DNA from 3 places in the Thioalkalivibrio sp. ALE25 genome. Region 3 is predicted to be linked to each of the others. Evidence: predicted binding sites of a transcription regulator. Region 3 holds the regulator's gene; each other region holds the start of a gene.

What was found. The regulator FliA, encoded in region 3, starts transcription of late flagellar genes. The targets are predictions, from matches to a motif close to GCTAAAGTTNNNNNNNNNNCNGCCGATA.
Region 1: the regulator FliA is predicted to act here: its motif matches at 4,900-4,927, upstream of C996_RS0106645 (methyl-accepting chemotaxis protein).
Region 2: the regulator FliA is predicted to act here: its motif matches at 2,779-2,806, upstream of C996_RS14835 (flagellin).

The regions. Positions count from the first base shown of each region.
Region 1 covers NZ_KB897930.1:119,437-132,310, forward strand. Annotated here, with positions in the region: gene C996_RS0106630 (response regulator) at 1-323, opposite strand, end outside; gene C996_RS0106635 (STAS domain-containing protein) at 316-624, opposite strand; gene C996_RS0106640 (GNAT family N-acetyltransferase) at 854-2,782, shown strand; gene C996_RS0106645 (methyl-accepting chemotaxis protein) at 2,789-4,804, opposite strand; gene C996_RS0106650 (ATP-binding cassette domain-containing protein) at 4,963-6,882, opposite strand; gene C996_RS14770 (hypothetical protein) at 7,395-7,613, shown strand; gene C996_RS0106655 (MFS transporter) at 7,901-9,241, opposite strand; gene C996_RS0106660 (homoserine O-succinyltransferase) at 9,397-10,467, opposite strand; gene C996_RS0106665 (hypothetical protein) at 10,467-11,318, opposite strand; gene C996_RS14655 (hypothetical protein) at 11,329-11,469, opposite strand; gene C996_RS0106675 (isochorismatase family protein) at 11,500-12,075, opposite strand; gene C996_RS0106680 (TolC family outer membrane protein) at 12,075-12,874, opposite strand, start outside.
Region 2 covers NZ_KB897932.1:86-4,488, forward strand. Annotated here, with positions in the region: partial or broken gene C996_RS0108055 (IS256 family transposase) at 1-397, opposite strand, end outside; gene C996_RS0108060 (flagellar protein FlaG) at 821-1,057, opposite strand; gene C996_RS14835 (flagellin) at 1,321-2,700, opposite strand; gene C996_RS0108070 (hypothetical protein) at 3,319-3,618, shown strand; gene C996_RS0108075 (YIP1 family protein) at 3,889-4,403, opposite strand, start outside.
Region 3 covers NZ_KB897928.1:97,574-110,447, forward strand. Annotated here, with positions in the region: gene flhB (flagellar biosynthesis protein FlhB) at 1-1,020, shown strand, start outside; gene flhA (flagellar biosynthesis protein FlhA) at 1,020-3,122, shown strand; partial or broken gene flhF (flagellar biosynthesis protein FlhF) at 3,171-4,278, shown strand; gene C996_RS0104490 (MinD/ParA family protein) at 4,447-5,271, shown strand; gene C996_RS0104495 (RNA polymerase sigma factor FliA) at 5,268-6,035, shown strand; gene cheY (chemotaxis response regulator CheY) at 6,077-6,457, shown strand; gene C996_RS0104505 (protein phosphatase CheZ) at 6,553-7,329, shown strand; gene C996_RS0104510 (chemotaxis protein CheA) at 7,375-9,495, shown strand; gene C996_RS0104515 (chemotaxis response regulator protein-glutamate methylesterase) at 9,498-10,610, shown strand; gene C996_RS0104520 (flagellar motor protein) at 10,612-11,355, shown strand; gene motD (flagellar motor protein MotD) at 11,363-12,265, shown strand; gene C996_RS0104530 (ParA family protein) at 12,262-12,874, shown strand, end outside.

The sequences.
Region 1 (12,874 bases), on a different contig from region 3:
GGGTCGAACGGCTTGACCAGCCAGCCGGTCGCACCCGCCGCCTTGCCTTCCTGTTTCTTCTCCGGGCCGGCCTCGGTGGTCAGCACCAGGATCGGGGTGAACTTGTAATCGCCCAGCTTGCGCAGTTCGCGGGTCAGTTGCAGCCCGTCCATGCCCGGCATGTTCACGTCGGTGATCACCAGGTCCGCCTTCGTCCCCTGGGCCTTGCCCAGGCCGTCGTTGCCGTCGCGCCCCTCGGTGACCTCGTGTCCGGCCTGCTTGAGGGTGAATGCGACCATCTGGCGCATCGAGGCAGAATCGTCCACCACCAGAACCTTAGCCATTGTGTTCTCCTGAATCGGTATCGTGTTCCTGCCCCGCACGCGCGGCGGCCGCGTCCGCACCGAGCGCCTGGAAGGCCTGCGTTAAGACGGCGCTTGCTCCGTCGATCGAAAAGCCCTGCGCATGGCGTGCCGCGCTGTGGCGTGCCATCAGCAGGACCTGAACCCCGGCGGCGTCGATATCGGCCACGGTCGTCGCGTCCACCTGAAGGTCCTCGCCGGCATCCAGCGCCACGCGCAGCTCCTGCCAGCAGGCGGTCGCGGTGTCGATGCGCAGGCGTTCGGGCAGCGCTATGGTGGTCATCGCCGTTACCTTTCCGTGAATTCGTTCACACTGTACAGGAGCTGTACAGATATTTCCCAGCTCCTTGTAAAAAACTTGTACGGCTGCGGGTGGGAAAACTTGAGGACGGATTCACATGGAAACGTCGGCAGCGCGCTGGACTTTCGTCGCGCCAGTGTGACCAGATGCCGTGTGCGCCCGCGCAAGCCCGCTTTTTCCATGCAACCTTCGACCCCGGTGAGATGCTGAGATGGAGGCCCGTTCGCTCTACCGACTACCGGCCGACCCGGCGGCCCGGCAGGCCGCCGCGGCCTGGCTGCGGACCGCCGCAGCCCGGGGGCCGGTGCTCTGGGTGGGGCGGCATGTGCCCGACGGCCTGCCGCACGTGGCGCCGGCACAGGCCGGGCACTGGCTGGGCCACGAAGTGCAGGCCCTGGTGTTCGAGGCCGGGGATCCGCTCGCCGTGGATGCGCTGGTCACCGCGGCCGGGCTGCTGCGCGGCGGGGGCACCCTGGTGGTCCTCGACGGCGTCACCGGTGAAGGCGCGTTTACCCGCCGCTGGCGGGCCGCGCTGGCCGAGGCGTGGGTGCGGACGCCCGCATCGGCGGAGGAATGGCCCGAGGTGCCGGCACGTCCGGCGCCCGCCTTTGCGTGGACGCCGGATCAGGCCGCGGCGCTGGATCGTCTCGCGCATCTTGGCGCCGACGAATGCCTGGCGCTGATCGCCCCGCGCGGTCGCGGCAAGTCGACCCTCCTGGGCGAGTTCCTCGGCGGGACACTCCAACACGGCGGGCCCGCGATCACGCTGACGGCACCGAGTCCACGGGCCGTGGGTGCCCTGCTGGCGCGCGCCCGCCGGTGGGTCGACACGCCGGAGCGTCTCTACCGGGCACCGGATATCCTGCTGGAAGCGCCCGAACTCGTGGATACCCTGATCATCGACGAGGCAGCGAACCTGCCGGTGGAGCGCCTGCTGCGCCTCGCCCGCCGTGCCCGGCGCCTGGTGTTGTCCACCACGACCGGCGGCTTCGAGGGGAGTGGCCAGGGCTTCCGGCTGCGTGCGCTGCCGGCCCTGGAGGCGGCGGGCTTCCGGGTGCGGTTGCAAGCCATGGCGACCCCGGTGCGCTGGGTGCCGGGAGATCCGCTGGAGGACTGGCTCGATCGGCTGTTCCTGCTGGAGGCGGAAAGCACGAGCCCGTCCGCCCAGGCCGTCCGTCTGCGTTGGACGACCGGGGCGGCCCTGGCGGGTTTGCCGCAGACCCTGGAGGCCGTGACGGGCCTGCTGGCGGATGCGCACTACCGGACCCGTCCGTCCGATCTTCTGCGCTGGCTGGAGGACCCCGGCGGGCGCGTGCTGTGCATGGAGGGCGTGACGGACGGGGCGCTCTTCGGCGTCGTGCTGATTCAGGAGGAACCCGGCCTGGATCGGGCCCTGGCCGAGGCGGTGTGGGCGGGTGAGCGCCGTCCGCAGGGGCAGTTTCTGCCCTGCACACTGGCTGCTCTGGGGGGCTTCGAGCTGGCGGCGGAGCGTACCTGGCGCATCCAGCGCATCGCGGTGCACCCGCGCTGGCAGGGGCGGGGCCTGGGCGGCCGCCTGCTGCGGGCGGTCGCGGATCGGGCCGTTGCCGAACGGGTGGCGTTGCTGGGGGCGAGTTTCGGACTGCAGCCCGCGTTGCTGCGGCTCTGGCAGCGGGAGGGCTACGTTCTGGTGCGCGTGGGCACCCAGCCGGACGCGGCCAGTGGTCAGGTCAGTGGCGTGGTCCTGCGCGCCCTCCGGCCCCGCACGGCCTCCGGTCTGCAGCCAATCCAGCGCGCCTTTTGGCGCGACTGGCCAGTCTGGCACCCACGCTTCCTGCCGGCATCCGCCGCGGCCATGGTGAGTGCGGTCCTGGAGGAAACGGCCCGGCCGTTGGCGGAGGCCGACCCGGCCACCGATCTCGCGGAGGTTCGAGCCTTTGCGTACCGCGCGCGGCCGCTGGAATGGGCGTTGCCGGCCCTGTTGCGGCAGCTGGAAGCAGCCCCGCCGGCCGATCCGGAAGGCCGCCTGCTGGCGGCGAGCCTGGCCGCGCCTATCGACTGGGCACGCCTGGCCCGCGAGCTCGGGGTGTCCGGGCGGCGCGGCGTCACCCGCAGGCTGCGCCGCGCCGCCCGGACCTGGCTGGAGGTACGTAGCCCGTAGACCGGGTCAGAGCCGGAACTGCGCCAGGGCCTGCTGGATCTCCTTTTCCACCTGCTTGAGTTCGTCGGAGGCGGCGCTGACCCGGTCGGCGGTGTTGGCCGACTGATCCGCCTCGTCGGAGATCTGCACGATATTGCGGTTGATATCCTCGACCACCGTGCTCTGCTGGCGCGAAGCGACCGCGATCTGCTCGGTCATCTCCACGATGGTGGTGACCGACTGCCGGATCTGCTGCAGGGCGCCGTTGACCTCGGCGGTATGCTCCATGGTCGACTCGGCCTCTTCCTGACCCTGTTCCATGGCCTTGACGGCACTGGTGGTGGCGGTCTGCAGGCGCGAGATCATGGACTCGATCTCGTCGGTGGATTCCTGCGTGCGGGTCGCCAGCTTGCGGACCTCGTCGGCGACCACCGCGAAGCCGCGACCATGTTCGCCGGCGCGGGCGGCCTCGATGGCCGCGTTCAGGGCCAGCAGGTTGGTCTGCTCGGCGACCCCGCGGATCACCTCGAGGATGGTCCCGATCTGCTTGGAGTCCTCGCCCAGCTTGGAGACGGTCCCGGCGGCCTGCTCGACGGTGCCGAGCAGCGAGGCCATGGACTCAATGTTCTTCTCCATGACCTCGGAGCCGTTGTTCACTGCATCCCCGGCCTCCTGGCCGGCCTGGGAGGTCGCGTCGGTGTTGCGCGCGATCTCCTCGGCGCTGCTTTGCAGCTCGTTGATCGCGGTGGCGACACGCTCGGTCTCGTCGCGCTGGCGCGAGACCGCCTCGCGGGCCTCGTAGGCCTCCTGGTTCAGGTTCTCGGTGGCGCGGTTGAGTGTCTCGGTGCTGCCGCGTGCGTGGCCGATGGCCTGGGCGATCTTGTCGGTGAAGCGGTTGAAGGCGCGGCCCAGTTGCGCGGTCTCGATCAGCCCGTTCTCGTCCAGACGGCGGCTCAGATCGCCATCGCCGTCGGCGATCTCCTCGAGCGCCGCGGTGGAGTGGGCCAGCGCGCGCCGCACGACCAGGATGATGAACACCGCGCCGGCCAGCCCGAGGATCACGCCGATCAGGGCCAGGATGCCCTGGGTCGTCTGGGTGGCGCGCATGTCGGCGGTCAGGGCGGCGGCGCTGCGTTCGGCGCGGGCAGTGATGCGCTCGCTGAGTCCTTGCAGATGATCGCGGGCCTCGACCAGCAGCGGGCCGATCTCGGTCCGAATCAGGTAGGCATCCTGCAGGGCCTGTTCGCTGCCGTGGATCTCGATCAGGTCGTCCAGCGCGGTGTTCTGGGTATCCAGGGCCCCCTGGAAGTCTTCCAGCGCGATCTGCTGTTCGAAGTCGAGATCGTCGAACTGGTCCATCAGCTGCGCGGTGATGTCGTTGGTGCGGGTGGAGAACAGACGCACGTTCTCGCGGAAGGCGTCATCGCGGAAGGCGATGAACCCGCGCAGATTGGAGGTGACCTGGACCACCGACATGCGCAGCTCATGCAGGGTGTCGAGACGGTCCCAGGAACGCTGGAAGCGCGGCAGGGCCATCTCGGCGTCGATCATCATGTTGGTCTGCTGGGTCATCTCGCGGCTGGCCGGGTTGGCCCGGGCGTTGGCGATTCCCAGGGCCGGCATGTTCTCGGCCGCGTTCTCCGCCACCTCGATCAGGCGGTCCTCGAAGCTGGCGAACTGATCCACCAGGCGGCGTACCTCGGTCGCGCTGGCGGCGAGTTCCTCGTCGGCCGCGATGACCGGATTCTCGTTCAGGGCCCGCGTGGCCGCATCGAGCTCGCGCATCGCGTTTTGCCATGCATCGCGATGCGACTGCTCCTCGCTCATCAGGTAGAAGCCGAGAAACGCCGCGCTCTCCTGCAGCAGCTGCTCGACATCGTTGACCCGGGCGACGGCCGGGTAGTCAGCCTGCGTGAGCTGCTCGACCCCCTGACTGCCCGTGCTCATCGCGCGCAGTGCCAGCAGGGAGTTGATGATCAGGATGGCGACGACCAGGCCGAACCCGGCAATCAGCAGCCCCCGAATGGAGAGTTTGTCCAGCATGCGATGACTCCTTCAGCGCGCCCTGTCCCGGGCGCTTCGCGAACCGGCCGCGGTCTCGGAGAGCGCGGACCCGAAAGGTGGCTATTCAACCCCTGTTACGGCAGACCCCCGGCAGAGTTGAGGGGTGGCCGGAAACCCGAGTGTAGACGCGCCGACGCTCAACCGGATTCCAGCTGCTCCCAGCGCTCGAAGCAGTGGGCCAGCTCGGCCTCCACGGTCTCGAGCCGCGCCTGCAGGTCGCGCATACGTTCGCCGTCGCGCAGGGCCTCGGGATCGGTCATCGCCGTGGTCAGTTCCTGTTGCTCGGTTTCCAGGGCCTCGATCCGGGCCGGGAGGGCCTCCAGTTCGCGCGCATCCTTGTAGGACAGCTTGCGCGGGGTCGCCGTAGCGTTTTCCGATGTCTGCGGCGATGGTTCGGGAGCGGGCTCGGCCCGCGGCTCCGGGGCGCCGGGGCGGGCGGCGGCCGCGGTTTCGCCCTCCAGCAGCCGCCGCGTGACACGTTCGGGCAGGTCGGACCAGCCACCCACGAACTCTTCCACCGATCCGTCGCCCGGCAGGACCAGGGTCGAGGTCGCGACATTGTCCAGAAACGAGCGGTCGTGGCTGACCACGATCACCGTCCCGGTGTACTCGATCAGGAGCTGTTCCAGCAGCTCCAGGGTCTCCACATCGAGGTCGTTGGTGGGTTCGTCGAGCACCAGCAGATTTGCCGGGCGCAGGAACAGCTTGGCCAGCAGCAGGCGATTGCGCTCGCCCCCGGACAGCGCCGACACCGGCTGGCGGGAACGTGATGGCGGGAACAGGAAGTCTTCCAGGTAGGACAAAATGTGCCGGCTCTCGCCATTGACCATCACCCGGTCGCGCCCCTCGCCGACCGCGTCCTGCACCGTGGTGTCCTCGTCGAGGTGCGCGCGCGCCTGGTCGAAGTACGCGATCTCCAGCTGGGTGCCCAGCTTCACGTGACCGGCCAGCGGCTCCATCTGTCCGAGCAGGCCGCGCAGCAGGGTCGTCTTGCCCGCGCCGTTGGGTCCGACGATGCCCAGGGCATCGCCGCGTTGCAGCAGCAGGTTCACGTCCCTGACGATGGGTTTTTCGTAGCCGAAATCGGCGTGTTCCGCCTCGATCACCAGCCGGCCCGAACGCTGTTCCGGGCTCAGCTTCATCTTGACCTGGCCGCTGCGTTCGCGGCGCTCGGCGCGCTTCTTGCGCAGGGCCTGCAGTGCCCGCACGCGCCCCTCGTTGCGGGTACGCCGTGCCTTGATGCCCTGGCGCACCCAGGCCTCCTCCTGCGCCAGCTTGCGGTCGAACTCCGCGCGCTGGGTGGCCTCGGTCTCCAGGCGTTCGGCCTGACGGCGGCGGAATTCCTCGATCGACGGCGGATGTTCATACAGCTGCCCGCGGTCCAGCTCCAGGATGCGGGTGGCTACACTCTCCATGAACTGGCGGTCATGGCTGATGAAGACCACGGTCAGGCCGCTCTCGAGCAGGAACTCTTCCAGCCAGCGGATCGCGGCCACGTCGAGATGGTTGGTCGGTTCGTCGAGCAGCAGCAGCTGCGGGCGCTGCACCAGCTCGCGTGCCAGCCAGACCCGGCGCTTGAGTCCGCCGGACAGCGCGGCGAACTCCGCCTCGGGGTCCAGGCTCAGGCGGGAGATGGTGGTCTCCACCCGGTTCTGCAGGCTCCAGCCATCGATGGCGTCGAGCTGCGACTGCACTGGCCCCATCTTCTCCAGGGCACCCATGTCGCCGCCGGCCGCGGCCTGGCTCAGGTGGTGGAAGCGCTCCAGCAGGCGCCCGGCCTCGCCCAGGCCCTCGGCCACGACATCGAACACCGTCCCTTCAATGCCCGGGGGCAACTCCTGGGTCAGGTAGGCGGTGGTGAGGCCGTCCTGGCAGGTGATCTCGCCCGAATCCGCCTGCGCCTCGCCGTTGAGCACCTTGAGCAGGGTGGATTTGCCCTCTCCGTTGCGCCCGGCGATGGCGACGCGCTCGCCGGGTTCCAGGCTCAGGTTGATGCCGTCGAGCAGGGCGGCCATGCCGTAGGCCAGGTGGATGTTGCGCAGGGTGAGCAGTGCCATTCGAGTTCCGGTCGCGAGCGAGTGTTGTAGCGGGCGCCAAGCCTATCACCTTGGCGTGCTGGGGCGTGCGGGTGGTTGCGTCCGGCCGCGTGCCATGATGTGGCTGGCCCTGGTTCGTCGTTCGGTGTTTACGGTGGCTCCGGCCGGTCGCCTGCCGATTTTTGGCTAGGCCTGGTTCGTCCTCTGGTGTTTACGGTGGCTCCGGTCCGCATACTGCCCGGCGCTGACTCGCCAGCGCGCCGCGCCCGTTGTTGATCAAAAACGGGCTTCTTTGCTCGTGCAAAGAAGTACCCAAGAAACACGCCCGACTGCCGCGACCCCGGCCCGCTGTGCGGGCCGGGGTTTCCCTCGCTCCGAGGGTTTTCGCGGGCGGCGCTGAACTCGCTGCGCCTTCGGCTCCGCTCAGACATCCAGCGCCTTTTTCCCCGCGAAAACCCTCTCCACTCGGCGCGACGACAATGGGGGATTCAAGGTCAAGACAACAGCCGTCCCGACGGTCGTGCCAGGGGAGGATGGCTAACTTTTCGGACATCTTGGGCACGCTCGGCCCTCGGCCGTTGCGTGCCGCGCCCGCAGGGCGGGCGCCAGGGGCTTTCGAGCGGCGTTGCCTATGGTTAGGCGCAAACATGGGGATGCGTTCGGTTTTGACCTTCGCCTCCCGTATGGAGCCCCTTGCGGAAGGGTTCTCGGGCCGGCCCGTTTTCTATAAATTCGGGGCGCTGGATGTCTGAGCGAAGCGCAGCGTAGCGAGTTCAGCGCCGCCGGCCCGAGGCCCCTGGAGCAAGGTTCCCGGGCGAAATCCGGGTGCCCTTCTTTGGGTCCTTTCTTGGGCAAGCAAGAAAGGACCTCGCGGCGCGCTGGCGAGTCAGCGCCGGGCAGTATGTGGACCGAAGGCACCGTGAACACCCGAGGCCGAACCAGGACCAGCCACCACGAGGCAGGCGGCCGGACGGAGGCACGTAAAACCGAGAGCGCAAAGCCTGTCTCGCTGGGGGCGAGGGCGAGAGAGGGGCGCGTGTCAGGCCTCGCCCATGAGCCAGGCGCTGGCGGCGCCGGCCAGACTCATCAGCGCGAGGACGAAGATCGCCACCTCGGTGCCCGCCAGCTGCGCCAGCAGCCCGAACAGCCCGCCGACCAGCAGCAGGGCACCAATGACCGTGTTGCTGACCGCGGTGAACGCGGCCCGGGTCTCCTGCGTGGCCATATCCACCAGATACGTCTTGCGCCCCAGGCGCACACCGGCATGACTGACCCCGAGCAGGAAGAACAACGCCGCATAGAGCCAGCCGCCGGGGACCAGTGCGTGGTCGGTATCCACCGGCACGAACCAGACGCCCACCGCGACCGCAATGCCAAGCCCGGCGGCCAGAAGGCCAGACAGGATCAGCACCCAGCGCGCCGAGCGGTCGGACAGGCGCCCCCAGACCGGGGCGCTGACCGCCGAGGCCAGGCCGCTGGCCAGGATCAGCAGCCCCAGGGTTCCGAGATCGCCGGCGGTGGCGTCCTCCGCGAGAAGGACGTAGAAGGGCAGGGCCAGCGCGGTGCTCATCAGCAGGGCGCGGGTCAGCACGAAGTGGCCAAAGGCGCGGTCGGTCAACAGCAGGCGCATGGAGCGGATGGCCTCGGTCACCGCGTTGCCGCCGCCCTCGGTGGAGCCCGGGTCCTCGCGCAGCCGGGTAAAGGTCGCGGCGGCCACCCACCAGGCCCCGGCCGAGGCGGCCAGCAGGGCGACGAAGACCCCGATGCCGGCCTCTTCGAGGTTCGCCAGCGTCAGGTAGATACCCAGGCCCAGGGTGAAGAAGCCGGCGAGGGAGGCGGCATAACCCATCACGGTTCCGCGCTGGTGCTTGGCGATGGTCTTGCCGAGCACATCCTTGGAAGCCACCGAGTTGATCCCCCGCGACAGGGCAAAGACGATCAGGAGCCCGAGGATGGCCCAGCCGGCGGCGGCGCCCTCCAGGGTCAGGGCGACGACAGCCATGCCGGCGACGGCCAGGCCGGACAGGACACTGCCCAGCACCCAGAAGCCCTTGCGGATCGCCCGGCGGCGAATGGAGGCGGCAACGAACAGTTGCGGTAGCAGCGAGCCGGATTCGCGGATCGGCACCAGGAAGCCGGCGAAGGCAGCCGGGGCGCCCAGGGCGCCGAGCAGCCAGGCCAGCACCAGCCGGGCCGAAGCGAGCTCGTCGCCAATCTTGCTCAGGGTGTTGGCAACCAGGTGGACAAAGAAATTGACCGGCTGGGCGCGGCAGGCGTTTTCGGGGATGTCCTTGCAGACGCGCGCGTCCTCGTCGCCGGCAATGGTTTCGTACAGTCCGATAATCGGGCGCGGAAGCTTGTCCAGGTCGTTGACGGTCATGAGGTCTTTCCGTTGCGTTGTCCCGTCATTGCGAGGAGCCGAAGGCGACGTGGCAACCTCCAGATGCTGGCAGGGCGGCGGGATCCGGTGGTGCCGGAAGGCAGATTGCCACGGTGCCTGCGGCACCTCGCAATGACAGGGGCGGGTGCGACGCGCTACCGGCGCCCGGCCAGCGGGTCGCTCGGGTCGACGCTGTCGCGGAACGGCTTGCGCCGGTCGAGGTTGGTCAGCTGATAGACGTTGCCCAGCCAGTTATTGATCACCGCCAGCGCGGTGTCGTGCCAGGTGTTGTCGAGGCGGTCCAGCAACAGCGCCTCGGGCAGGGCCGGGATCTCGGTGCAGTGTTCCAGGGCGGCCTCCACGTGCTCGCGGTGCTCGTCGAGGATAGCGGCGGCCTGCGGCATCAGATAGTTCTCTGGCAGCGGCGGGTAGGCGTCGCGTTCGCCCTGGATGTAGCGCACCACCTCGCGTTTGTATTCCTTGAGCAGGCTGATCGAGTCGTATTCCGGGTGGCCCTGGAAGAAGACCATGCGAAAGCCGTCGGGCGAGGCCCCCAGATGGATCCCGGACTGGTCACTCTCCACCAGCACGCGCAGGCCGTGACGCTCGAACTGTTCGCGCGAGACATCGTTGTAGCGCGAGTGCGGCACGTCGAAACGGGTGTTCACGCCAGTGACCAGCGGATGCCCGCGGTCCACCACGCGATGCGGGAATACGCCCCACAGCTTCTCGCCCATGTGCCGGCGGTGCTCGCCGTAGCGCGCCTGCAGCACGGCGTGGGTCGCCAGGCAGGAGCACAGCGTGGAGGTTACGTTCTCCCAGGCCCAGTCGACCACCTCGGCCAGCGGTTCCCAGAAGGGTTCCAGGGCCAGGTCCGGCTGGGTCACGTTGGCGCCGGTGATGATCAGCGCGTCGAGGCCCTCCTTCTTCAGGTCCTCGAAGGATTCGTAGTACTGCTTGACGTGGTCGCGCCCCTTCGGCCCGCGCTTGAGTTGCGGCAGGGTGAACGGGTGGATATAGAACTGCGCGATCTGGTTGCTCTCGCCGATCAGGCGAAAGAACTGGCGCTCGGTGGCCGCGAGGGCGGCGTCCGGCATCATGTTCAGCAGCCCGATATGCAGGGCGCGGATCTCCTGCTGCTGGGCGAAGTCGCTGGGCAGTACGGTCTCGCCCTCGCTTTTCAGGCGGGCAAAGGTGGGCAGGTCGGAGTAGGCGACAAGTGGCATTACAGACGCGCCTCCCGCTCCAGGGCCATGCAGACCAGGTCGTCGAAGTCGGCCGCGTTGCGCACCCGCGCCAGTTCCGTGGTGCTGATGGTGTAGCCGTGACTCTCGGCGATCGCCTCGTAACGTGGCAGGCGGGCACGGAACAGCCGCGAGAAGACCCAGCGCACAAACGCGTCGGGGTCGATCTGGGCGACGTAGTCCAGCCCCTCGTCGCGCATGTATTCGGCCAGCTGCTGGTCGAGGAAGGCCTCGCGGTAGTACAGCGGCTTGGGATCGCTCTCGGCGCGCTCGATCAGCTGGCGCTCGTCCTCGTCGGTCGCCTTGATGTAGAGGATCAGCGTGTGCTCCGCGAGGGTCTCCAGCACGCCGGGGCTGTCCAGCTCGCAGACCGAGCCGCCGGCATCGTTGACGAAGTGCGGATAGCCGAACAGCGTCTGGGACTTGCTGATGAAGTCGGGCACGTCGAGCATGGCCTGCACCTCGGCCTCGTGGTGCAGGGTCTGGCGGCGCTTGAACTCGGTCAGCGGCAGCCCGCCCAGCTCCGGGTTGCCGAGCTTGCCGAGGAAGCTCGCCACCGGGTGCAGGTTGTCCACCGTGATGTTGTTGATGATCTGGATCGAGTCCGAGCGCAGCAGATCGCGCAGGAATGGCACCGCCATCGCCTGGGCCTTGATGTTGTCCAGGATCGGTTCGCTCAGGTAGCGCGTGCCGATCCGGTAGTCGCCGGAGTAGTGGAACCAGTCCTCGCGCCGCAGCATGTTGGACAGGCGTGTCTTGCCGACACCGGACATCCCCAGCAGGGTGATGCGGCGGTGGTCCTGATTGCGGTACTCGTCGGGGGTCAGGCGCATGATGTTGGTTTTATCGACGCAGGATGAACAGGATACCGGCGATCACCGCCAGGCCACTGATGACGTAGTGGTCGTACTGGAACTGCAGCCCCAGCAGACCGCGCAGGCCGAACAGGATCAACCACAAGCCCAGCAAAATGTTTCCAAGCATGCGCATCCCTGCGTGTCTCCCGGTTCGTGATTAGCGGATCAACTGGCTCAGTTCGCGGAACTGCGGATCGGCCGCGTCGCGCAGCCATTCGAACAGCACCGATTCGTGATTGGTGATGATGGCGCCGGCGGCGCGCAGGCGCTCCAGTCCGTTGCGCTTGCGCCCGGTATCGCGCGAGCAGACTCCGTCCTCGACCACGAACACGGTCACGCCCGCCTCCAGCAGTTCCAGTGCCGTCTGGGTCACGCAGATGTGGGTCTCCGCGCCGGTCAGGATGATCTGGTCGCCGCGGGTCAGGCGGGTGTGCAGGTCGGGTTCGGCGCAGCAGGAGAAGGCCGTCTTGTCGGTGACCGCGCCCTTGCCGTCCAGCGCCTGCTGCAGGGGGGCGGTGACCTCGCCGAGGCCTTTGGGATACTGGCGCGAAACCTCGATCGGGATGCCGAGCTTGCGCGCCGCCTCGATCAGGCGCGCGGCATTGCGCTCGACCTCGGCACGGGCCGCCTCGGGCATCGCGGCCAGCAGGCGTTCCTGCAGGTCGATCAGGACCAGGCGCGAGCGTGCCCGCTCGCAGCGGGCCCGTGGGTTATGCGTGGCGGAGGTGGGCATTACTCCAGCAGGTCGTCGATGGCCTCGAGGTCGGCCACGCTCAGGCGACCGGCGGCGCGCTGCAGGCGCAGCGATTCGCCGAGGAAGCCGTAGCGGGCCTCGGCGTAGTCGCGCTCGGCGCGGAAGACCTCGCGCAGGGCGAGCAGGACATCCACCTGGGTGCGGGTGCCGACCTCGAAGCCGGCCTCGGCCGCCTCGAATGCGGACTGGGTCGAAACCAGCGCCTGCTCCAGCGCGCGCACCCGCGAGTTGTTGGAGATCACCGACAGGTAGGCGCTGCGGGTGTCCTGGGTGGTGCGGCGCTCCACCAGCGACTGGCCTTCCTGCGCGGCCTGGAAGTCCTCGCGGGCCTGGCGGGTCAGGGCGCTGACGCGCCCGCCGGTGTAGAGCGGGATCTCCAGTTGCACGCCGACCTGGGCGTCGGTGCCCTCGAAGAAGGCGCCTCTGGCATCAGCTGGTACATCCAGGCCGTGGTAGCGGTTCTCGCGCACCGAGGCGTTCAGGTTGAGCCGCGGCAGGCCCTCGGCGCGCTGGCGCTGGATCTGTTCGCGGGCGGTTTCCGTGCTCAGGCGCTGGGCGGCCAGTTCCAGGTTGTTGGCAAGCGCGATGTCCACCCAGGCCTGCGGATCGGCCGGGTCTGGCGGGGTCAGCTCGGCCTCGTCGCGCAGCATGTCCAGCTCGTCCCAGTAGGTGTTGGTGATCACCGCGAGCTGCTCCCGGGTCAGGTCCAGCTGGTTCGCGGCGGCGATGCGCTCGGCCTCGGCGATGTCGCGCTGGGCCTGGGCTTCGGTGACGTCGG
Region 2 (4,403 bases), on a different contig from region 3:
AGAACCCGTGACCGCACAACTCCTCGGTGATGGCCTTGACCTTGCGCGTCGACACGCCCTGGACATACATCTCCATCAGGGCCGAGACCAGCGCCTTCTCCGAGCGCTGATAGCGCTCGAACAGGCTGGTGGAGAACTGGCCGTTGCGGTCCCGGGGGACCCTCAACTCCAGCTTGCCCACGCGCGTGATCAGGGTGCGCGGGTAGTACCCGGCCCGGTAACCCAGGCGGCCCTCGGTGCGCTCGCCCGGTGCCGCCTGGAGCTGGTCGCTCATCTCGGCTTCCAGAACCTGCTGGACCGCCTCGCGCACCAGCGTGCGCATCAGTTCCTCGTCTGTCCCCAATAACGCTCGCAGTGACGTGCGATCCGCAGTAGCCTGGCTCTTGTGAGTGGTCATGGTCTCGCCCTCCTTGAGGGGTTCCGGTGGTCGCTAACCAACCCGAATACCATGGCCGCTCACCTCCTGCCAGCTTCTGCACATAACTCAGCACACTACTCAATCTCCAGAATCTGGCACCCATCCACCACTCGAACCTGCAACGAGCTTCCCCCCTCCCTCATCCCGGCAACGGCGCAGCGGTTATCCGGGATCTCCACCGCCGAAGGTGGCACAGCCGTCGGGGGCATTCCGGCGCCGGAGATCCCGGCTCTCCACTTCGATACGGCCGGGATGACGCCAAAGGGGCCGCGGCACGAATGACAGCAAAGGTGCCAGCGGACCGTGGATCTGCGGCTGGCTGATGCGGGCACAACGAAAAAAGCCGGACCCGCTGCCGGGCCCGGCTTAACTCAACATCACGCTTGCAGGTCTACGAAGCCCTCAGGCCTTGTCCGCCAGCCCCGTCCCGCCGAGCTCCTGCTCGGTCTGGAACTGCTCCACCAGGGCCAGAACGGCCTCCGGCGGGATCTGGCGGATCACCTCTTCGCGTTCTCCGTCCATCACCGTGATCACCGTTCGGCCACTACTGTCGTCCACACTGAACTCCAGCGCCCGCTTGGTGGATTGCAGGTAGGAATTGATCGACTCGACCACCTGATTGACCTCGTCCATATCCATGGCCTCGATCGCCGGTCCGGTGGAGCCACGAGCCGAAGATTCCGTGCTAATGCCCGTACGCGCAACGGCCTCCGGCCGCCCCTCGCCACGAACAAAACCCGCACCGGGACCCGGGACCTTGGCCCCCTCCCCCCCGCGCGGGTTCACTGCAACCAACGGTGATGTGATATTGCCAATTCCATCACTCATATCGCTGTCCTCTTCAGAAGGGGTGGATGGCGCTCGCGCCATCCACCCTCAACCAGAAGCCCGAGTGATCGAGCTTACTGCAGCAGGGCCAGCACGTTCTGCGGAACGGCGTTGGCCTGCGACAGCACCGAGGTACCCGCCTGCTGCAGCACCTGGGCGCGGGTCAGCTCCGCCGTCTCGGATGCAAAGTCGGCATCCATAATGCGCGAACGGGCGGCCGAGAGGTTCTCCGAGGAGATCTCAAGGTTGGCGATGGTGTTCTCGAATCGGATTTGCACCGCACCCAGCTCCGAACGCAGACCGCTAATCTGCTGGAGGGCCGCGTCAATCGTACCGATCGTTTCGGTGGCATCTTCGCGGCTCGCCACGCTGACACCATCGAGGGTATTCACATTCACGTCGCCATCCAGAGCCAAGACTTCCGCATTAGTGCCACCAACATCGATACCGTCCGCCGGAGAAGCACTCAATTCAATTGCACGAAGATAAGTTTCCTCTCCGTCATTGCCGAGATCTCCAAAGCTGAAGTCAGTCCCACCGTCCACATCAACCGCGATATCATCACCACTCCCGGTAAGGACCAATTCGCCGTCGCCATCAAACGATGCCGTAACGTTGGTTTGTGCGCTTTCGGCATTAATCGCATCCAGTATTTCCTCGTCAGTAGCGCCATCAGCGATCGTAATATCAACTTCATTGATCGTTACAGTCGCGCCACCGGTGGAATCGATTGCGCCAATCGTCTGTACAACTTCCTCGGCGCGTGCTGCGGATACGCCAGTATCATCAGTCGCAGCATTGATCGCCGTAACGACATCATCAAGGTCTTCCGCTGAACCAAGATTGATGGTGCGTTCATTAATGACAATATCGGTTAGATCCAAGTCCCCGTCGTCGTCTGGCAGGTCAGACAGAAGGAGACTCTCCCCACCAAGGCTAGCAGTACCCAACTGGGAGCCGCGCGCATCTACACCGTCGACCGAAATGGTCTGGTTCTGGTTGGCGCCCACCTGGAAGACCAAGTCTTCCAGCTCGCCATTAAGGATGTTTTCCCCGTTGAACTCAGTGGAGTTCGCAACCCGGTTAATTTCCTCTACCAGTTGCTGAACCTCGTTATTCAGTGCCTGACGATCGGAAGAGGAATTGGTGTCGTTAGCGGCCTGCACAGCAAGCTCGCGGATTCGCTGCATTGCATCCCCAATCGTACCCAGCGCACCTTCTGCAGACTGGGCGAAGGAAATCCCGTCATTCGCGTTGCGCGCGGCCTGATTCAGGCCGCGGATCTGGGAGGTGAAACGCTCGGAAATGGCCAGGCCGGCCGCGTCGTCCTTGGCGCTGTTGATACGCAGGCCCGAGGACAGACGCTCCAGGCTCTGAGCCAGCGCGCCCTGGGAGTTGCCCAGATTGCGCTGCGCGTTCAGGGAAAGAACGTTGGTGTTGATTACTTGGGACATGATCGCTCTCCTGTAGAGTCGTTCGTCACCGCCTCGGGCGGTTCTGGTGAACGGGCCAATCCCCGCTCTCAGGACCCTTAACGACCTGCCCTACAGAACCTTTAGCCCATCGTTGAAATTTTTTTCACCGCGGGTGGCAAATCGTTGCCGCCCGCACCGCATGCGCCCTCCAACCCGCCACAGCCACGCCATCATCCACACCAAACACCCCGCCGTCACCCCGGCCACAGCGCAGCGGAGAGCCGGGACCTCCAGACGCCGGACCAGACTCCAACCGACGGGCAGCCCGCACTGCAGAGATCCCAGATAACCGCTGCGCGGTTTCCGGGGTGACGGTTCTGTGGAAGAAAGTTACGGAAACGGGGACCACGGGCCGGCCACCCCAGGGTAGCGACCACATCCCGTCATTGCGAGGAGCCGCAGGCGACGTGGCAATCGGCTGCATGTGGCAAGCCGTTTGATTCCCGCACACTTGCTCATTCCGAGCGATTGCTTCGTCGCTGCGCTCCTCGCAATGACAGGGGTGTGGTGGATTCGCGGCGGGTTCGCAGGATGACGGTGGTGGTTGGAGGCGAGACGGTTCGGGTATGTGACCCAGGGCCTTGATATACTTGAGCGATGCGCCTGAGCGACGAACAACAGACGGTTATCCGCGAGGAAGTGGCCCGTGCATTCGGGCCGGATGCAAACGTGAAGCTATTCGGCTCGCGCGTGGACGCTACCGCACGCGGTGGCGACATTGACCTCTACATCGAGGCGGACGGCACCCCGGATGAACTGCTGGACCGGCAACTTCGACTGTACGTCGCACTGCAACGCCGTCTGGGCGAACGCCGCGTGGACAACGTGGTGCATCCTCGAGGCACCGCGCGCCGCCCCATCGATACGCATGCCGACTGCACGGGTGTCGCCCTGTGACCGTCACGGCGCCACCGCAGCGGCTCGCGCGGCTGTTTGATCTGGTGGATCGTGAGGACGAGCACCTGCTCGGCGTTTCAGAGGCTTTGTACACAGGCCCCGGAACTCAACCTTGGCTCCGCACCACCCACGCAACGCGATAGCCCCCACCGCCGGTCCCGCTCCTGTAGGAGCCCAGCCCCCTGGGCGATTTCCTTAATCAATGCCAGATGTCCGACCCGATCGCCCAGAGGGCTGGCCTCCTACAAGTGTTGCCCCGACAACGGGGGCTCAGATCAGCCAGGTGGTGCCGATGCGGTGCTCGGGTGTGGCGCCGGGGATCAGGTCCATCAGGGCCCAGCCGAAGATGAGGGTGATGAAGGCGCCGCAGAAGACGGTGGCCACGAACAGGCCGATGCGGTTGCCGCGGCGCAGCCCGAGGATGCCACGCAGCGACCAGTACAGCAGCCACAGCGAATACAGGATCAGCAGCAGGCTGATGCCGTTGCCCCACGGCCAGGGAAAGGCGGCGGCGACCTTGGCGACCCAGGCCGGGAGCAGGCCGATACTGACCGCCAGCATGGCCCGGTCCGGGTCCCCGCGCCCCTGGAAGAGTTCGGCCAGGTAGTGCGCGGACCACGCCAGGCCCAGCACACCGATACTCATGGCAAGCACGCTGTAGACGCCAAACCCCCACACCCCGGGCATCGCCTCGGGCGGCAGACCGGTGGGAATGATCTGGTACAGGACCTGACTGATCACCACGCTGAGCAGCAGGACCGGTAAGACAAGTCGCAGGAAGGTCT
Region 3 (12,874 bases):
GCGTTCATGTTGATGTACGGCCCGAATATGGGCGCACAACTTGCTGAACAGATGACCAGTCGTTTCGATTTCGATCCCGAAATGGCGTACGACTCGTCGCTGCTGCTGCCCTACCTGGCCCAGGAGATCTTCCGCACCCTGCGCACGTTGTTTCCGCTGTTCGGGGTATTGATCGTCGCGGCCGTGATGGCGCCGATCGTGATCGGGGGCGCGAACTTCTCCTGGAAGGCGGCGGCCCCGAAGGCCTCCAAGCTGAATCCCGGAAAGGGGCTCAAGCGCATCTTCTCCTGGCAGGGGCTGATGGAGTTCGGCAAGACCTTCGCCAAGTTCGTGCTGATCTCCAGCGTCGCGGTCGCGGTGCTCGCCACCTTTTCCGATCGCCTGCTGATGCTGGGCTACGAGCCGATCCATCAGGGTATCGCGCATACCGCCCAGCTGGTGCTGGGGACCTTTATCGCGGTATCGGCCGCGCTGATCGTGGTGGCGGCCATCGATGCGCCGTTCCAGATGTGGAACCACCAGAAGCAGTTGCGCATGACCCGCCAGGAGGTCAAGGACGAATACAAGGAGACCGACGGCAAGCCGGAGGTCAAGCAGAAGGTCCGCCAGCTGCAGCAGGAGATGGCGCAGCGGCGGATGATGGAGGAGGTCCCGAAGGCCGACGTGATCATCACCAACCCGACCCATTACGCCGTGGCCATCGTCTACGAGGCCTCGCGCATGGCAGCGCCCAAGGTAGTGGCCAAGGGCGCCGACGAGGTCGCGGCCTCGATCCGTGCGGTCGCCGAGGAACACGCGATCGTCCGCGTCGAGGCGCCGCGCGTCGCCCGCGCGATCTATTTCACCACGGACTTGAACCAGGAGATCCCCAACGGCCTGTTCGTCGCCGTCGCACGCATCCTGGCCTACGTCTACCAGCTCAAGCGGGCCGACGCCGACGCGCAGATGCCGGATGACCTGCCAGTGCCGGAGGATTATCTCGATCCCGACAAGCAGCGCGGCAAGCGGAGGGATCGCTGATGGCCTTCTTCGACCGCCTCGGGAACGTCGGCAAGTGGGGGCTGGGCGCGCCGATCCTGCTGATCGCCATGCTGTCGATGATGGTGCTGCCGCTGCCGCCGCTGGCGCTGGACGTGCTGTTCACCTTCAATATCGCGCTGTCGCTGGTGGTGATCATGGTTGCGGTGTATACACCGCGGCCGCTGGAATTCGCCGTCTTCCCGACCGTACTGCTGGTGGCAACGCTGCTGCGCCTGGCGCTGAACATCGCGTCTACGCGGGTGATCCTGCTGGAAGGCCACACCGGGACCGACGCGGCGGGCAAGGTGATCCAGGCCTTCGGCGACTTCGTGGTGGGCGGCAACTACACCGTCGGCCTGGTGGTGTTCGCCATCCTGATCATCATCAACTTCGTGGTGGTGACCAAGGGCGCGGGGCGAGTCTCCGAGGTCAGCGCCCGCTTCACCCTGGATTCCATGCCCGGCAAGCAGATGGCGATCGACGCCGACCTGAACGCCGGCATCCTGACCCAGGAAGAGGCACGCAAGCGCCGCGAGGAGATCGCCAGCGAGGCGGACTTCTATGGCTCCATGGACGGGGCCTCCAAGTTTGTTCGCGGTGACGCGATCGCCGGCATCCTGATCCTGTTCGTGAACATCATCGGCGGCCTGACCATCGGGGCCGTCCAGCACGGCATGACGATCGGCGATGCCGCGACCAACTACGTGCTGCTGACCATCGGCGATGGTCTGGTTGCGCAGATCCCGTCGCTGGTGCTGTCCTCCGCGACCGCGATCATCGTGACCCGCGTGACCAGCAGCCAGGACATGGGGCAGCAGGTCTTCGGCCAGATGTTCTCCAACCCGCGCGTGCTGTACGTGGCCGGGGGTGTGATCGCCGCACTGGGGATCGTGCCGGGCATGCCCAATGCCGTGTTCCTGGGCCTGGCCGCGCTGATCTTCGGCGGGGCATACCTGCTCAAGCGCCAGGCCCGCGAGGCCGAGGTGGAGGTGGAGCGCATCCCGCAGGAGGACGAGGGCGGGGCCCGGTCCGAGGATCGCGACCTGACCTGGGAAGACGTGCCGCCGGTGGATCTGGTGTCGCTGGAGGTGGGCTATCGCCTGATCCCGCTGGTGGATCGCACCCAGGACGGCCAGCTGATGGGCCGGATCAAGGGCGTGCGGCGCAAGCTCTCGCAGGAGCTGGGATTCCTGCTGCAGCCGGTGCATATCCGCGACAACCTCGAACTGAGCCCGAATGCCTACCGCATCAGCCTGCTGGGCGTGACCGTGGCCGAGGCCGAGGTCTTCCCCGAGCGCGAACTGGCGATCAATCCGGGCGAGGTGTTCGGGACGGTGCCGGGCACGCCGACCAAGGACCCGACGTTCAATCTGGATGCGCTGTGGATCGACCCGGCGGACCGCGACCAGGCCCAGGGTGCCGGCTATACCGTGGTCGACTGCGCCACGGTGATCGCGACCCATCTGTCACAGGTGTTCCGCGAGAACGCGCATCGCCTGATCGGCCACGAGGAGGCGCAGCACCTGCTCGACCAGCTGGCGCGCCATTCGCCGAAGCTGGTGGAAAACCTGGTGCCCAAGACGCTGTCCCTGTCCATCGTGCTGAAGGTGCTGCAGAACCTGCTGGCCGAGCAGGTCTCGATCCGCGACCTGCGCACGATCGCCGAAACCCTGGCAGACGAGGGGGTCAAGAGTCAGGATCCCGGCACTTTGACCGCGGCGGTGCGGGTGGCCCTGGCGCGCTCGATCGTGCAGGACCTGGTGGGGCCGGAGGACGAGCTGCCCCTGATCGCGCTGGATCCGTCGTTGGAACAGCTCTTGCATAAGTCCCTGCAGGGGAGCTCGGGCGGCACGGTTGGACTGGAGCCCGGGCTGGCGGAGCGGCTGCAGCGCTCGGTGGCCGATGCGGCCCGCCGCCAGGAGACGGCCGGACAGCCGGCGGTCCTGGTGGTGGCACCGGAGATCCGCTCCTGGATCGCCGGGTGGCTGCGCGGCGCGGTCCGCAGTCTGACCGTGCTGGCCTTCACCGAGATTCCGGACAATCGCCGGATCCGGGTGGTTGCCACCGTCGGCCAGGAAGAGTCGCAGAAGCAGTCCGCCTGAACGACACGATGAAGGGTTCCGCCGCGCGAGCGGCGCAGGAGAAAAAGCATGAACGTCAGACGATATCGGGCCCGGGACATGCGTGATGCGATGCGCCAGGTGCGCGAGCAGCAGGGCGAGGACGCGGTCATCCTGTCCAGTCGCCGGGTCGACGGCTGGCTGGAGGTGGTCGCGGCGCTGGAGGACGGCGCCGCGTCGGAGCCGGTAGCCGCGCAGGACGCGCCCGCGACGAGCCGCGAAGCGAGCACAACCGCCCGGCCGGCCCGCGAGCGCGGCGCCGGTCAGGCCGCAGCGTCGTGGCCGGCCGACCCGGAGCTGACCGCCATGCGGCAGGAGCTGCGCGACCTGCGCAGCCTGATGACGCGCCAGTATGCGGAGAGCGAAGAGGCGCGCTGGGCGGCCCGCCACCCGCTGGCGGCGGAATGCAAGGCGCGCCTGATCGACCGCGGGTTCAGCGACGCCCTGGCGCGCAGCCTGGCCGGAAGCATTCTCGATGACAGCTCGCCGGAACAGGCCTGGGAACGCCTGCGGGCGCGGTTGTCGGGCGCGATTGCCACCCACCGGCCGGACATCCTGGACGAGGGCGGCCTGCTGGCGCTGGTCGGGCCCACCGGCGTTGGCAAGACCACCACGCTGGCCCGCATCGCGCTGCGCCAGATCCGCCGCATGGGCCCGGATTCGGTTACGCTGGTCACCCTGGACAGCCAGCGCATCGGGGCCACGCGCCAGTTGCAGGCCTTCGCCCAGATGGCGGGGATCTCGGTGCGGGTGCTGCAGAACGCGAGAGAGTTGCGCGAACTGGCGCGCCGCGTGGAGGATGGGCACCTGATCCTGGTGGATACGGCGGGACAGGCCCCGCGGGCAGTGGAGGACGAATCCCTGTTCGCGCACCTGCCGCCGGACATCCGGGCCGAGAGCTGGCTGGTGGTGTCGGCGACGACCCAGGGGAGCGCGTTGCGGCGGGTGCTGGAGGCATTTCGCAAGGCGGAGCCCTCGGCGCTGGTGCTGACCAAGCTGGACGAGGCCGAGGAGCTGGGCGAGGTCCTGTCCGTACTGCTCGATCAGCACCTGGGGCTGGGGTTCGTCAGCGATGGCCAGCGTATTGCCGAGGACTTTCACCGGGTCGATACCGGGTATCTGACCCGACTGGCCCTGGAGGATGCCGCCGATGAACCCGGGGCAGCGGCCAATGCCCGCGAGACCTGGGCGGCCGAGCGCCTGGCGGAGATGGAACCGCCGCGGCGCGCGCGCGCCCAGGCACGTCCGGCACGGGCGGCGGAGCCCGCCACGCTGGAACTGATTCAACCGGTCGGGAAGGGGCGCTATGCCACGCACTAACAAGCCGTTGAAGGTCATCGCGGTTGCCTCGGGCAAGGGCGGGGTGGGCAAGACCAACGTATCGGTGAACCTGTCGGTGGGCCTAGCCCGGCTCGGGCGCGAGGTCATGCTGTTCGACGCCGATCTGGGCCTGGCCAACGTGGACCTGCTGCTGGGGATGCGTCCCGAGCGCACGCTGCACGACCTGGTGACCGGTGATGTGGAGAGCCTGGAAGATGTGCTCGTCCAGGGACCGGACGGGGTGAAGGTGGTGCCGTCGGCTTCCGGGATCGCGGCGATGGCCAACCTGACGCCGGCCGAGCATGCCGGTCTGATCCATGCCTTCAGCGCCTATCGCAAACCCCTGGATGTGCTGATCGTGGACACCGCGGCCGGCCTGCAGGAATCCGTGACGTCGTTTTGCCGCGCGGTCCAGGAGACCCTGGTGGTGGTCTGCGACGAGCCCGCCTCGATTACCGACGCTTATGCCCTGATCAAGGTCCTGCACCGCGATCATGGCCTGCGTCGCTTCCGCATGGTGACGAACATGGTCGACGGCCGCGAAGGCGCCGAGCGACTGATGCAGAAACTCAATACCGTCTGCGGCAACTACCTGCCGGAGGTGGTGCTCGACCTGGCCGGCTATATTCCGATGGATGATCACCTGCGCAAGGCGGTGCAGAAACGCGCGCCAGTGGTACAGCAGTACCCCGGGAGCCCGGCGGGGAAGGCCTTTGCCGAACTGGCACGGACCGTGGACCGCTGGCCGGTGGGCGGCGGTGACCAAGGTGGCGTCGGGTTTTTCGTGGAACGGATGCTGCAGAGCGCATGATGACGACGCGTAATCGACTTTCCGGCTATCAGGCGGCCTCCGCGGCCAGCGGCGGGCACGAGGAGCTGATTGCCGATCACGTCGAGCTGGTCCACCGCATCGCCCATCACCTGATGGCGCGGCTCCCCGCCTCGGTGCAGGTGGATGACCTGATTCAGGCGGGCATGATCGGGCTGCTCGAGGCGGCGCGCCAGTTCGAGGGCGGCCAGGGCGCGACCTTTGCCACCTACGCCGGGATCCGCATCCGTGGCGCGATGATCGACGAGCTGCGCCGCAGTGACTGGACACCGCGTTCGGTGCACCGCAACAGTCGGCGTATTGCCGCCGCGATCCAGACCGTCGAGGCGCGCGAGGGGCGGGCGGCGCGTGGCAGCGAGGTCGCCGCCGAGCTGGACGTGCCGATCGACCAGTACTACGAGATGCTGCAGGATCACGCCGGGGCCCACCTGTTCGCCCTGGACGACCTCGGCGGGGGTGACGACGGGGCCGATCGCGTGATCGAAGGGCAGGAGGTGTCGCCGGCCCGCACCCTCGAGGCCGGTGAGTTCCGTCAGGAACTGGCCGAAGCCCTCGGCGACCTCCCCGAACGCGAGCGGCTGGTGCTGTCGCTCTACTACATCGAAGAGCTCAACCTGCGCGAGATCGGCGCCGTGCTGGGCGTGACCGAGTCGCGCGTCAGCCAGATCCGAAGTCAGGCCACCATTCGACTGCGCGCCCGCCTGGGTTCGTGGCTCGAAGACGGTACGGCTTTGCAGTTATTCTAAAACCCACCCTACGAATCCCGGAGTGACGTGTGGACAAGGGAATGAAGATTCTCATCGTGGACGACTTTTCCACGATGCGGCGCATTATCAAGAACCTGTTGCGTGATCTTGGCTTCAACAATACCCAGGAAGCCGACGACGGCAGCACCGCGCTGCCGATGCTGCAGAACGGGGATTTCGACTTTCTGATCACCGACTGGAACATGCCCAACATGCCGGGGATCGACTTGCTGAAGGCCGTGCGCGCCGACCCGAACCTCAAGTCCATGCCGGTGCTGATGGTAACGGCGGAGGCCAAGCGCGACCAGATCGTCGAGGCGGCCGAGGCGGGCGTGAACGGCTACGTGGTCAAGCCGTTCACCGCCGAGACGCTGAAGGAGAAGATCGACAAGATCTTCGAACGCATTGAAGCACAGGGATAATCATGGGCCTGTGACCGATATGCCCGACGCCCGTGGCACCGACCGCCGCGGGCGTCGTCCGAAACCTTCCGCGCCGTACCCGCAAGAGGCTTCTCATGACTGAACAGGAACACCCACCACGCGACGATCAGCTGGAGCTTGCGCGGCAGTTGGTCAAGACGCTGGAGGCGGGCGACGACACGGGCGCCCGGGCGCTGGTGCAGGATCTGGCGCGCCCCTATGACCGCGAACTCTTCGACGAGCTGGGCAAGCTGACCCGTGATCTTCACGAGGCCCTGCAAAGCTTCCGCGGCGATTCGCGTCTGGTCGAACTGACCCAGGCGGAGATCCCGGACGCAAAGGAACGCCTGAATTACGTGGTCACGATGACCGAACAGGCGGCCCACGACACCATGAATGCCATCGAGTCGAGCCTGCCGATCGCGGAGTCGTTCAGTCAGCAGGCGGCCGACCTGACGGCGAAGTGGACGCGCTTTCGCAACCGCCAGCTCTCGGTGGAGGAGTTCCGGGACTTTGCCCGCGAGCTCGACACGTTCTTCGCGCAGGCGGGGGAAGACACCGAGGAGCTGCGCCGGCTGCTCTCCGAGGTGCTGATGGCACAGAGCTATCAGGATATTACCGGCCAGGTGATTCGCCGCGTGATCCAGCTGGTGACCGACCTGGAAGAGAACCTGGTGTCCCTGATCCGGCTCTCCAGTGGGCGCATGGAGCAGGTCGAGGCGGCCGAGGCGTCGCTTGAACAACGCGAGGAGGATCGCGAGGCGGACCGCAAGGGTCACGGTCCCAGCGTGCCCAAGACTCAAGATTCCGCCGCGGATGTCGTTCAAGGACAGGACGAGGTGGACGATCTGCTATCGAGCCTGGGCTTCTAGGCAGTTCCCCTCATGCGAATGGCGCCACGCGACCGGAGAGACTGAATGGCCATCGACCCCAATGACGAAATCCTTCAGGACTTCCTGATCGAGGCCGGGGAACTGCTGGAGGGGCTCAACGAGCAACTCATCGACCTGGAACAGAATCCGGATGACCGGGATCTGCTGAATGCGGTCTTTCGTAGCTTCCATACCATCAAGGGCGGGGCCGGCTTCCTGAGCCTGGATCCCCTGGTGACCGTGTGCCATCACGCGGAGGACGTCTTCAACCTGCTGCGTAACGGTGAGCGGCGGGCGGACAGTCACCTGATGGACACCATGCTGCGGGTGCTGGATACCCTGAACGTGATGTTCGGGGACCTGCGCTCCGGCGTGGATCCCACGCCCGCCGAGGCCGACCTGGTGGAAAACCTCCGGCGCATGGCGAACAACGAGGACGTGGCGGCGGAGCCCGCCGCGCCGCCGCCCCCGGAACCCGAGCCGGAGCCAGAGCCCGAACCGCAAGCGGATACGGATGCGGAACCGGCGGCGGATGGCGAAGCGATGGTCGGTGCCGGTGACGAGATCACCGACGACGAATTCGAGGCCCTGCTCGACAGCCTGCACGGCGATCAGCCGCCGAAGCCCGTGGAGACGGGCTCCACCGCGGGCGATGCGGCCGGAGAAGAACCGGCTGCGGAGGGTGAGGGTAGCTCCGGCGACCTGATCACCGACGACGAATTCGAGAACCTGCTGGACGAGTTGCAGGCCAAGGGCGCCGGGCCGGCCGCTACCGGGGCGGTCCCCAGCCCCGCGGACGAAGAACCTGCGGAAGCCTCGCCGGCCTCGCCCGAACCCGCCGAACCGGAGAAGGCCGCCGCACCCGCCGATACCCCCGCGGGAGGCCAGGGCGGAGGCGGCGGCGTGCGTGCTGGAGGCGGAGGTGCCGAGGGGGGTGGACGCGCGGCCCCGCAGGGCGAGACCTCCGTGCGCGTCGATACCGAGCGCCTGGACGAGATCATGAACCTGGTGGGCGAACTGGTTCTGGTACGCAACCGGCTGAGCATGCTGCGCTCGCAGCATGTCGATGACGAGCTGGGCAAGGCGATCAGCTCCCTGGCCCTGGTGACCTCGGATCTGCAGACCTCGGTGATGAAGACCCGCATGCAGCCGGTGAAGAAGGTCTTCAACCGCTTCCCGCGCGTGATCCGCGATCTCTCCCGCAATCTGGGCAAGGAGATCGAGCTGGAGATCTTCGGCGAGGACACCGACCTCGACAAGAACCTGGTCGAGGCCCTGTCGGATCCGCTGGTGCACCTGGTCCGGAATGCCGTGGACCACGGCATCGAGACCCCCGAGGTACGCGAGGCGGCGGGCAAGCCGCGCAAGGGGACCGTAGTGCTGGGGGCCGCCCAGGAAGGCGATCACATCGCGCTGCTGATCAAGGACGACGGCGGCGGCATGGACCCGCAGGCCCTGCGGCGCAAGGCCGTGGAGAAAGGCCTGATGGAACCGGCCATGGCCGAGCGCATGACCGATCGCGAGGCCTTCAACGTGATCTTCATGGCCGGCTTCTCGACCAAGACCGAGATCTCCGACGTCTCCGGCCGCGGGGTCGGGATGGACGTGGTCAAGACCAAGATCTCGCAGCTCAACGGCACCATCGAAATCGACTCCGAGGTGGGCGTGGGCACCACGCTGCGGGTCAAGCTGCCCCTGACGCTGGCGATCCTGCCCGCGCTGATGGTGATCCTGGACGGCCGGCGCTTCGCCATCCCGCTGGCGTCGGTGTCCGAGATCCTGGATCTGGACCTCACGAAGACGCATTACGTGGATGACCAGGAGGTCATCATCGTGCGCAAGCAGGCACTGCCGATTCACTACCTCAAGCGCTGGCTGAAGCCGGGCCACGAGCCCGAGCCGCGCAAGGACGCCCATGTGGTCGTGGTGCATACCGCCGATCGCAAGGTAGGTCTGGTGGTGGATGATCTCGTCGGTCAGGAAGAGGTGGTCATCAAGCCCCTTGGGCAGAATCTGCAGGGCGTGAAGGGCCTGGCGGGTGCCACGATTACCGGGGATGGCGGGATCGCGTTGATCCTGGATGTCTCGGATCTGGTGACCATCCTGATGCGGCAACTGCAGATGTCCGGCCGTCCCCGCCGCGCATCGCGCACGAGCGAGGGCTGAGGATGCCGATCAGGGTTCTGGTCGTCGACGACTCCGGGTTCTTTCGTCGACGCATTGCGGAGATTCTGGATTCCGACTCGGGCATCGAGGTGGTCGGCTCGGCCGAGAACGGCGAGCAGGCGATCGCAAAGGTGCGCGAGCTCGACCCCGATGTCGTGACCATGGATATCGAGATGCCAGTCATGGACGGCATCACCGCGGTACGCAAGATCATGGCCGAGAGTCCGCGGCCGATCCTGATGTTCTCCAGCCTGACCACCGAAGGCGCCCAGGCCACCCTGGATGCGCTGGAGGCCGGGGCGGTGGACTTCCTCCCCAAGCGGTTCAGCGACATGGCGGGCGACGAGGACAGCGCCCGCATGCTGCTGCGCCGCCGGGTGCGTTCGCTGTCGCGCAGCCGCGCGCGCTCGGCCAGCGCGCCGGGCACCAGCACACCGGCCCGCGAGTCGCGGCCGACCGCGCGGCGGGAAGAGGCCGACCGTCAGGCCGCAGACGCTGCCAAGCAACAGCCGCCGGTCGCGCGCACCCGGCCGCCAACACCCCTGCGGCAACTGCGGGCGGTCCTGATCGGGACTTCCACGGGGGGGCCGGTCGCCCTGCAGGAGGTGCTGAAACCGCTACCAGCCAGTTTCCCGTTGCCGATTGTGCTGGTCCAGCACATGCCGGCCAGCTTCACGCCGGCCTTTGCCGACCGGCTGAACGCGATGTGCAACATCGAGGTGCGCCAGGCGAAGGACGGCGATGCCCTGAAGCCAGGCGTGGCCCTGCTGGCCCCCGGGGGCATGCAGCTGACCCTGGAACGGGGCAGCCAGACCCATGTGCGCATCGCGGAGAGCCCGCTGGGCACGATCTACAAGCCAAGCGTGGACGCCGCATTCAGCTCCGCCGTGGATGCGCTGCGCGGACAGGTCCTTGCGGTCGTGCTGACCGGGATGGGTGCGGACGGGCGCGAGGGTGCGCGGGCGCTGAAAGGGGCCGGGGCGCAGGTCTGGTCGCAGGACGCGGCGACCTGCGTGGTCTACGGGATGCCGGCGGCGGTGGCAGAGGCCGGTTTGTCCGATCACGTCTATCCGCTGCCCGAGATCGGTCCCGCGCTGGTCAAGGGGTTCTGCTGACATGGATATCCTGAGCCTCATCGGGGTGACGCTGGGGCTGGTGGCCGTGCTTGGAGGCAGCATTGCCAAGGGCAGCGGCCTGGGCGCACTGTGGAATGCTGCGGCGTTCGTGATCGTGGTGCTGGGGACGCTGGGGGCGACCCTGGTGCAGGCGCGCCTGACGGTGTTCATGCACGGGATGCGGATCCTGCCGTGGGCCTTCAAGCCGCCGAAGATCGACAACCGGGCCATGGTCGAGCAGATCGTGGAATGGTCGCATGTGGCGCGCAAGGAAGGCCTGCTCGGGCTGGAGACCCTGGCCGACGAGGAGAGCGACGGCTTCGCCCGCAAGGGGCTGCAACTGCTGGTCGACGGCAGCGAGCCGCAGACCATCCGCCAGATCCTCGAGGCCGACCTCGACAACCGCGAGCACTTCGACATGCAGGGTGCGAAGGTGTTCGAGAGCATGGGCATCTATGCGCCGACCCTGGGTATCGTGGGGGCAGTCATGGGCCTGATGGCGGTGATGCAGAACCTGGCGGATCCGAGCAAGCTGGGGGCGGGGATCGCGGCGGCCTTCGTGGCGACCATCTACGGGATCGCCTCGGCCAACCTGCTGTTCCTTCCGCTGGCCAACAAGTTAAAGTCGATTATTCAGAACCGCTCGCAACACCAGCAAATGCTGATGGAAGGTCTGATCGCGATCGCCGAGGGCGAGAACCCGCGGAATATCGAAAGCAAGCTGAGTGGCTTCATCCACGAGTGAGGTCACCATGGCGCGACGCAAGCGGGCGGAGGAACATCAGAATCACGAAGCATGGGCCATTCCTTACGGGGACCTGGTCACGCTGCTGCTTGCGTTCTTCGTCGTGATGTACGCGATCTCGTCGGTGGATGATGGCAAGTATCGCGTGCTGTCGGAGTCCCTGGTGGATGCCTTCCGGGCGCCGATGCAGGCGGAGCCCATTCAGGTGGGGGATCCCACCGTGGCACGCGACCGCTCCCCGCAGGATCTGCGCGCACTGGTGCCGATCGAGGTCCAGCCGGGGCTGGTGGAGGACGGTCCGCAGCCCATCGACATGGCCCTGAGCGGGATGCTGGACGACAGCCCCGACGACGCCGGCATGCAGGCCTTTCTCGACGAACTGGCGGAGACCGCCCGCGAGATCGAACAGGCCATGGCGCAGTGGATCGACCAGGGCGACCTTCGCGTGACCCGGGAGGCCTACTGGCTGGAGATCGAGATCACCAGCCGCCTGCTGTTCCCGTCCGGGTCGGCGACGCTGAACCCGGAGGCCGAGGCGTTGTTGCAGGAAGTGGGGGGCATCCTGGCCCCGCGGGTGTCGCGCGTCCACGTGGAGGGGCACACCGACAACGTCCCCATCCAGACGGCGGTCTATCCTTCCAACTGGGAGCTCTCGTCGGGACGCGCCGCGGCGGTCGTCAGCGTGTTCGAGGAGACCGGGGTGGACCCGGAGAATCTGGTGGCCCTGGGGTATGGCGAACACCGACCGGTGGCCAGCAACGAAACGGCGGAGGGCCGTGCCGAGAATCGGCGCGTGTCCATCGTGGTCTTGCCCGGGGCGCGGCCACGCGCCGAGGGGGCGCAGGAACCGGAGCGCCTGCGCGAGGATCTTCCGCCCGCGCCGCTCCCGACGGATGGAGACACACCATGAAGGTCTGGGCGGTGGCAAACCAGAAGGGCGGGGTGGGCAAGACCACGACCACCGTAACGCTGGGCGGCCTGCTCTCCGGTCCGGAGCAGCGTGTGCTGCTGGTGGATGTGGATCCGCATGGTTCGCTGACGGCCTATTTCGGCCACGATCCGGAAACCGCCACGCGCGGGGTATACGAACTGTTCAGCCAGTGCGCCGAAGGGGCCGACCCGGATCCCAACGGGTTGATCCGCGAGACCCGCTTCCCGGGGCTGGATCTGCTGACCGCGAGCACCGCCCTGGCCACTCTGGACCGCCAGCTCGGGACGCGCAGCGGCATGGGCCTGGTGCTGAGGCACGCGCTGGAGAAGGTCTCCGACCAGTATGACTACGTGCTGCTGGATTGCCCGCCGATGCTGGGTGTGCTGATGGTGAATGCGCTGGCGGCCTGCGACGAGCTGCTGGTGCCCGTACAGACGGAATTCCTCGCCCTGAAGGGGCTTGAACGGATGATCAATACCCTGAAAATGGTACAGAAGTCGCGCAAGGCCGAGCTGCAGTACCGGATCATCCCCACGCTTTTCGATCGCCGCACGCGCGCCGCGCACGAGGCCCTGGCCGAGCTGCGCC